One region of the Nesterenkonia aethiopica genome, then DNA from elsewhere that is predicted to be linked to it. Evidence: riboswitches for the same ligand, from Rfam matches in the RefSeq annotation. Region 1 holds a riboswitch; the other holds the start of a gene.
What was found. A riboswitch is a leader RNA that binds a small molecule or an ion and turns the genes downstream of it on or off. The one in region 1 is predicted to bind thiamine pyrophosphate.

Region 1 (4,228 bases):
GCGGTGACGCTGCTGGACCGCGGCTACGACTCCACGGCGGCGGAGCGCGCACCCTGGCTGCTGCTGGGGGCGAAGTCCCTCAGCTACGCGGTGAACATGGCCTCCCTGCGCTGGGCGAAGGACCACGGCTTCGACGACGTCATCTACACCACCTCCGACGGCCAGGTCCTGGAAGGCCCGACCTCCACGGTGCTGATCGTCACCCGCGGCGCGGACGGAGCCCGCCGCCTCATCACCCCGGTACTGGAGACCGGGATCCTCCCCGGCACCACCCAGGGCGCGATCTTCGCCGCCGCCGAGAAGGCCGGTTGGGATCTCGGCTATGGGCCGCTGACGCCGCAGGACCTGCTCGACGCCGACCACGTCTTCCTGGCCTCCTCCGTGCGGCTGGTCTCGCCGATCGCTCGTCTCGACGACGCCGAGCTGGCCGTCGACGACGAGCTGACCGCGGAGCTGATCGACCTGCTGGCCGAGGACCTGCCGGTCAGCCACCCGCTGGACTGAACGCCGCAGCCGGTACGGCTGTGCTCCGTTCGGGCACGGCCAGCCCCAGGTGGTCTCGCAGCGTAGTGCCGATGTAGTCCGTGCGGAACCGTCCGCGACGCTGCAGCTCCGGGACCACATGGTCCACGAAGTCCTCGAGGCTCCCCGGCAAGGCCGGCGGCATGAGGTTGAAGCCGTCGGCGGCGCCCGAGTCCACCCAGTGTTCGATCTCATCGGCGATCGACTCCGGCGTGCTCACCATGGTGCAGTGACCTCCCCCGGCGGCCAGCCGGCCCAGCAGCTGCCGGACAGTGGGCCGCTCGGTGGCGATGATCCGCAGGATCGTCGCGTAGCGACCCTGCGGCCCGGTGAACTCCTCCAACGGGGGCAGCTCCGGCACGGGCGCGTCCAGCTCCCAGTCCGAGGTGTCCTGCCCGATGAACACGCTGAGCTGGCGGAGCGAGGCCTCGGTGGGCAGCAGTGCATCCAATGCGGCCTGCTTGGCGCGTGCCTCCTGCAGGGTGGAGCCCACATAGGTGACCAGCCCGGGCATGATCGCCGTGCCCTGGGGGTCGCGGCCTGCGGCGGCGAGCCGGCGCCGGATGTCAGTGCTGTAGTCACGCGCGGCCTCGGCGTCATAGGCGGCCGCGTAGATCGCCTCCGCATGGCGGGAGGCCAGGTCTCGACCCTGGTCCGAAGCCCCAGCCTGGAAGAGCACCGGCCGGCCCTGCGGCGGCCGCGGCACGTTCAGCGGGCCGGCCACCTGAAAGTGCTCACCCTGATGATCGATGGGAGCGATCAGGCCGCCGTCGGCGTAGCGTCCGTCTCGATCGTGGAGCAGGGACTCCTGCGGCCAGGAGTCCCAGAGCCGAGTGACGGCGTCGATGAACTCCTCAGCCCGTCCGTAGCGTTCGGCATGAGCGGGCATGGACGGATAGGAGTGGTTCTGCGCCTCGGCGTCGAACATGGAGGTCACCACGTTCCAGCCGATGCGCCCGCCGCTGATGTGGTCCAGGCTGGCCAGCAGCCGGGCGGCGTGGAACGGGGTCCAGAAGGTCGAAGACACGGTGCTGACCAGCCCGATCCGCTCGGTGTGCTGACTCATGGCGGAGAGCAGCGTCAGCGGCTCCAGGAACCAGGTGGGTCCGTCCTCGACGGCGCCGATGCCCAGCGAGTGGCCGTCGGCGAAGAACACGGCGTCGAGCTTTCCGCGCTCGGCGAGGCGTGCCAGCTCGATGTAGTGCTCGACGTCGCCGAGCCGCTCCACCGCAGAGTCCGGTGCGCGCCAGGCGGCCTTGTGGTGCCCGACGCCGAAGAGGAACAGGTTCAGCTTGACCTCCGGTGCGACCGCTCCCATGCTCAGCCCTTCACCAGCCCGCCGTCGACGATCAGATTCTGCCCCGTCACCCCGCGCGACCACGGGGAGGCGAAGAACAGGGCGGCGTCAGCCAGCTGCTCCGGGATGGTGACCTTGCGCAGCGGGGTGCCCGCGGCGATGGCGTCGAAGACCTCCTCCGGGGTGGCGGCGGAGGCGTCGGTGGTGCGCAGCAGCCCACCGGAGACCATGTTGACGGTGATGCCGTCGGGGCCGAGGTCGTCGGCGAAGGTGCGGGTCAGCGAGAGCAGCGCAGCCTTGGCCGCGGTGTAGTCGTGGTACGGCACCACCGGGTGCTGGAAGAGGTTGGTGCCGATGGTGATGACCCTGCCCTGGCCGACCTCGCGCATCCCGGGCAGGGCCGCCTGGATGAGGTTCAGCGGGCCGGTCACCGAACCGGCGAACTGCGCCTCGAACTCCTCGGCGGTGATCTCGTGGGCCTTGGAGCGGGCATCGCCGGTGAAGGCGAAGTCCACCAGGGCGTTGTTCACCACCGTGGTCACCGGTCGTCCGAAGTGCTCGCGCGCGGTGCTGATCAGGCTGCGGACCTGCTCCGCGTCGCGGACGTCGGCCTGCACCGCGAGCGCCTGCTCGGGGTGGGCGGCGGCGATCTCGTCGGCGGCGGACTGCGAGGAGTGGTAGTTGACCACCACGCGGGCGCCTTCGCGCAGGAACGCGGCGGTCAGGGCCGCGCCCAGGCCGCGGGCGCCGCCGGTGACGACGACGACCTGCTCGCTCAGGGGCAGGGCGCCGTCGTGGGGGCCGGCGGCGGATTCGGTGGTGGACGCGGTGCTGGTGGGTGCGGCGTCGTTGAGTGCCGTGTCGGTGCTCATGGTTGCCTCTCGTCTCGAGGCGAAGGCGGCCCGCGGGCGATGCGCACTGGACACCGATGGAGGTCACCGGGTCTGGCGCCGTGCGGATCAGCGCCGCACATGCCGGACAATCCCTTCGCCAGTGCTAACTGGATCAGGTTCGACGGGTGTCATCTCAGCCGCAGTGCGCGGCACCCCGTGTCACAGCCTTCATCTCATCACATGGCGGGCGTCACAGCCAGTCGGTGACGGCGGGGCGGGCCCGGCCGCGGTCCTCTTGTATGCACCCACGGTTCCCGTGAATCGCAGACCCAGCATGGAGGGTTCGATGTTGGCCATCCATCCAGGGTGGGGCTTCCTGACCCTTCAGACGTTCGGTAGAGGTCAAGCCAGGAAGCCGCAGTCAGCGGCGAGCAGGCAGCGTTGGCAGTTGTCGACGTCGACGAACCGACGCGTGAGCCAGCGCCCCCTCGACGATGCCGAAATGGCCCCATGACCGCCCGCGCTCCCGGAGCGTTCGTGAAAGATGTGAGAAAAGCAACGCCCCACGGTCCAACACGCGCCTGGGCCTGAGAATCTTCCAGCTCCGCCATGAGAAGAATGAGGAGGTCGTCACAGCGACCCTCGGACACTGTGCGGAGTTCTCTTGCCCACGTCCATCGCACAACTGCTGAACGTTCTGCCGCATGATGCACACTGCAAGTGGGCCGGGCGGGCCTCGAGCACGCCGGAAGGCTAGCGCGCCAGGGGAGTCACCACAGCCATCGCTTCTTCCCGCACACGTATACTCGCGCTATGGCGACTCATCCCATCGCACAGCTGACCGCCTCACGCTTCGGCCCCTTCGACGACGTGAACATCGACCTGTCTCGGAACCTCAACGTGGTCGTCGGCGACAACGCCGCGGGCAAGTCTCAGCTCCTTAAGTTGCTGTATTCAGGCACGAAGGTGCTCCACGATGCCGACCAGCTGACCAAGCGGGATCTCAACACCGAAATTGCTGCCAAGCTCGACGGCGTATTTCGTCCGACTCAACTCGGGCGTCTCACCCGACGCGCCCGTGGCCGCACCCGCGCCGAGGTCGGCATCAAGTATCAGGGAATCAGTAACCCCCTCGTCTTCAGCTTCGCCAGCACCGCCAAGCGCGAGGTCGCTACGGAGACATACCCTGCCAAGGACCTCCCTGACTCCCCCGTCTTCCTTCCGACGCACGAACTTCTATCGCTCGGTTCCTCATTCCTAGCGCTATACGACAGCCGCGAGACAAACTTCGAAGAGACCTGGCGCGACACGGTCCAACTGTTGCAGATCCCCGCGTTGCGGGGACCACGCGGCAAAGACGCGAACACACTTGTCAAACCCTTCTCGGCACTCTTGCAAGGCGGGACCGTCTTCGAAGAAGGTGGCCGATTCTTCCTCAGGCAGCCCGGGATCGGGAATCTGGAGGCTACGCTGCTCGCCGAGGGCCACCGGAAACTCGCGATGATCGTGCGCCTCATCTCGTCCGGAGTTCTCCTGAACGGCGGCTACCTTTTCTGGGATGAGCCAGAAGCCAACC
Region 2 (4,228 bases), on a different contig from region 1:
CGACCACGTCATGGTCGACGATGTCGATGGTCCCCACCCCGGCGGCGGCCAGGTAGGTGAGGATCGGCGCCCCGAGCCCTCCGGCGCCGATCACCAGCACCCGGGAGTCGAGCAGCCGCAGCTGCGCCTCCGGACCGAAGCCGGTCAGCGAGAGGTGCCGCTGGAAACGTTCCAGCTGGGTGCGGGAGAGGTCGCTGATCTGGGTCCGGCGTGTCTCAGTCAACGGTGCCGATCCTTCCTTCCATCGCGGAGGAGGCCAGGGCGTGACGACGGCGCGGGATGCGCCCCGCCCCGGCGGAGAGCCACCCGGACTCCACGGCCAGCCGCATCGCGCGGGCCATGTCAGAGGGCTTCTGCGCGCGGGTGACCGCGGAGGCCACCAGCACGGCGTCGCAGCCCAGCTCCAGGGCCAGTGCGGCCTCGGAGGCGGCCCCGACGCCGGCGTCGAGCACCACCGGCACGTTCGCCCGGGAGGCGATGAGCTCGATGTTGTGCGGGTTCAGGATCCCCAGGCCGGTGCCGATGGGGGCGCCCAGCGGCATGACGGCGGCCGCGCCGGCCTGCTCCAGGCGCACCGCGGCGGCCGGGTCGTCGGTGGTGTAGACCATGGGGATGAAGCCCCGGTCAGCGAGCTGCTCGGTGGCCTCCAGGGTCTCGATGACATCGGGCAGGAGAGTGTGCTCGTCGGCGATGACCTCGATCTTGATGAGGTTCGTCTCCAGGGCCTCACGGGCCAGCTCGGCGGTGAGCACGGCGTCCTTCACGGTGTAGCAGCCGGCCGTGTTGGGCAGCACGTCGATGCCGAGGCGCTCCAGCATGGCGAACACGCTGGTCTTAGTCTCCGGGCTGTAGCGGCGCATCGCCACCGTGGTCAGCGTGGTGCCGGAGGCGATGAGCGCGCGCTCCAGGGCCTCCAGGTCGGTGATGCCGCCGGTGCCCATGATGAGCCGGTTGGCCAGGGTGTAGTCGCCCACCTGCAGGGGCGGCGGGGTGGTCGGCGCAGTCTGTGCGGTCTGTGCGGTCATGCGTTCACCCGCCCTGCACTGCGGTGACGATCTCGAGCTCCTCGCCATGGCTCAGCGTGGTGGACGCCCAGGCGCTGCGCGGGACCACGGCGGCGTTGATGGCCACCGCCACGCCCAGCCGGCCGCCGTCGGCGGGGGTGCCGTCCGGGTTCAGCGGACGCCCGGTGGTGTGGGCGACGGCGTCGACGACGGTGGCGCCGTCGTCGAACTTCACGTCTTCCTCGTTGATGGTCACGGTGAGCATGTCTCTCACAATCCTGTGGGGGTCATCTGTGGTGCGGTCAGCGAGCGGGTGGGGCTCATATGGGCCAGCATCCGGCGGTCCTCCTCGCTCAGGGCCGCTCCGCCGTCGTCGCTCAGCAGGGCCGCGGCGAGCCGGGCGGCCAGCGGCGCCAGCAGGATGCCGTGTCGAGAATAGCCGGTGGAGATGACGACGTCCGGCGCCTGCTCGCAGCGGCCCAGGTACGGGATGTCATCCGGGGTGCCCGGCCGGGCCCGGGTGGTGATCTCCACCAGCTCCATCTCCTTGACGCCCGGCAGCACCGCGACGGCGTCGTCGAGCAGCTCCTGCACGGAGCCGGCGTGGGTGCCGGGCAGGCTGTCCTCCCGGGAGGAGGCCCCGACGACGAGCCCGCCACCGGCCCGCGGCACCAGGTAGACGCTGCGTCCGGCCACCGTGGCCCGGACCGTGGCGCCCAGGATGTGCTGCTCCCCGGGCAGCAGCTGCCCGGAGCGGACCTTCAGGCGCAGCACGTCCCCGTGGACTGGCCGCAGATCCAGGGGCGTCTGCTCGGGCAGTCCGGCGATGTCCGTGTAGCCGAGCCCCGGCACCAGGAGGATCTTGTCGTCGGTGAGTTCGGTGCCGTCGTCGAGGGTGAGCCGGACCCCGGTGCGCCCCGCCCCGTCGGCGTGGACGGCGGTGACGCGGGCCTGGATGAGATCGGCGGGCGGGCCGGCGTCGGGGAACCGCGCGGCGTCCAGCGGCGCCTGCAGGGCCTGCACCGCACAGTCCGCCAGCAGCCGGGGGTCCACCTGGTGGTCGCTGGGGACGTCCCACCCCTTGGAGATCCCGGGCGCGAGGCCCGGCTCGCGACGCCGCAGCGCCGAGGAGGTCAGCGGCTCCACCTCCATGCCGTGGGCCTGCTGGACGGCCACCAGCCGGGCGACGGCGTCGCGGTCGGACCGGTCGGCGGCCAGCAGGATCGTGCCGTTCTCCCGCCATCCGGTGGGGGCGTCGACGGCGGCGGCCAGCGTGGCCAGGAAAGCGGGGTACTCCGCCCGAGAGGCGGTCATGAGGGGGTAGAGCCGGTCCTGGCCGTACTGCACCTCGCTGATGGGGGCGAGCATGCCGGCAGCCGCGTAGCTGGCGCCCTGGGCGATGTCCGGCGCGATCACCGTGACCCGGTGCCCCTGCCGGCGCAGGTCCCACGCCGAGAGCAGACCGACGACTCCTGCTCCCACGACGGTGACGCCCACATCTCCTCCTCACGGCGGCATGACCCGCATCGAGTCCGAGTGGTCGGCGGCTTCGCCCTCTCAGCCCGGCCTGCCCGGGCTCCCACGGAATTCCAGTTCCATTCTAGGGGGCGCCGAGGAGGTACGCCGAGCCGGGGGCACGACGAATTCTGGACGAGACCCTCAGCCCGTCGCCTCGGGATTCAGCAGCGCCGCGGCGGCGATCCGGTGCTGCGGATCTCCCGTGGTGAGCGCGAACATCCCGTAGGCCACCGGGGACGCGGCCCACAGCTCATGGCAGTGCTCGGCCAGCTGAGGCCACACGGTGCCGCCGGCCTCCTCGTAGGCGTCCACCGTGACCTGGAACGCCTCCTGCCCGGCGATGGAGAACTGGTACGAGAAGTCCCGTCCGGGGTCGTCCACCCGGGCGGTGGTCCAGTCCAGGATGCCGGTGATCTGCCCGGTCTCACCGAGCAGGATGTGCGCCGGGTACAGCTCCCCGTGGGTCATGACAGCACGCTGGGGCCAGAGCTCATCGGCGTCGAGCCAGGTACGCCACCGGGCCAGCAGGTCTGAAGCCACGTCGAACTCGGAGGCGACGACGTCGATCTCCTCCTGCCAACGGGCCCGAGAGTCCTCCGGGCTGCGGACCTCCAGCCCAGCGGCGCGGGCCTCCTCGGGGTCGATGCTGTGCAGCTCGGCCAGGAGTCGGCCGAGCGCGGAGGCGAACTCATGAGACTCAGCATCCATGTGCCACTGCGGCTCCCCGCCACGCAGGGTCAGCCCCGGGTGCCCGGGCAGCGCTCGGTAGGCGATCAGCTCCTCGGAGTGCACCTCCCAGGCCGGGACGGCGACGCTCAGATGAGGGCGCACGAACTCAAGGATGCGGGCCTCCTCGTCCATGCGCGGCAGGACGTCCGGCCGGCGCGGCACCCGGAGGACCCATCGCTCTCCCGCCGCATCATGGGCGAGCGCCACGCGGAAGTCGAGACCCGCGTCGACGATCTCGACGCTGTTCTGGTCGAGCGCCAGGCCATGCCAGACGGCCCGCTGGATGACGTCGTCGAGAGCTGAGGAGTCCATCCGTTCACGCTACTGGCGCGCTCTCTCTGCGGCAATGCGCACAGGGGCCGAAACGTGATCAGGGGTGATGCATCGTGTGCATCACCCCTGAGTGGTGGAGCGGATGACGGGAATCGAACCCGCGTCGTCGGCTTGGGAAGCCGAAGCTTTACCATTAAGCTACATCCGCGCAGAACCCGGATCCGCGGACCCGAGGAACTTCTGAGTAGAGATTATCACTCCTGGGCAGGGTGATTTCCAATCGGCCGCTACGGTGACTCTCATGGCCACCTCCCCGAGCACTGACGACGCCGACTGGGCCGCCTTCTATCGGCGCACCGCCGACCGACCGCCCCGCCCCCTGCTTCGTGATGCTCTGGCGCACCTGTCCACCGCGGCCCGCCGAGCTGGCGATGTCCACCATGCAGTGGACCTGGGCTGCGGCGACGGCACCGAGACCCTTCACCTGCTGAGCGCGGGGTTCCACGTGACCGCGATCGACCGTGAGCAGACTGCGGTGGATACGGTCACCACTCGTGCCGAGGACGCGGAACTCGGTGACGGCCTCACCACCGTGTGCGCCGACCTGTGCTCAGCCGACCTGCCGCGCGTGGACTTAGTGCTGGCCTGCCTGAGTCTGCCGTTCCTGCGGGAGGACGATCTGGTCGAGGTGTGGCAACGCCTCC

Region 2: it holds a riboswitch for thiamine pyrophosphate, as region 1 does, so the genes downstream of both, thiO (glycine oxidase ThiO) here and ABD658_RS11095 (3-oxoacyl-ACP reductase) in region 1, are expected to answer to the same signal.

The regions. Positions count from the first base shown of each region.
Region 1 is NZ_BAAAVT010000014.1:830-5,057, reverse strand. It holds gene ABD658_RS11105 (aminotransferase class IV) at 1-504, shown strand, start outside; gene ABD658_RS11100 (LLM class flavin-dependent oxidoreductase) at 485-1,840, opposite strand; gene ABD658_RS11095 (3-oxoacyl-ACP reductase) at 1,843-2,691, opposite strand; TPP riboswitch at 2,784-2,879, opposite strand; gene ABD658_RS11090 (AAA family ATPase) at 3,466-4,228, shown strand, end outside.
Region 2 is NZ_BAAAVT010000003.1:424-4,651, reverse strand. It holds gene moeB (molybdopterin-synthase adenylyltransferase MoeB) at 1-223, opposite strand, end outside; gene ABD658_RS02430 (thiazole synthase) at 216-1,025, opposite strand; gene thiS (sulfur carrier protein ThiS) at 1,030-1,269, opposite strand; gene thiO (glycine oxidase ThiO) at 1,275-2,501, opposite strand; TPP riboswitch at 2,491-2,597, opposite strand; gene ABD658_RS02415 (macrolide 2'-phosphotransferase) at 2,664-3,563, opposite strand; tRNA gene ABD658_RS02410 (tRNA-Gly) at 3,659-3,732, opposite strand; gene ABD658_RS02405 (class I SAM-dependent methyltransferase) at 3,826-4,228, shown strand, end outside.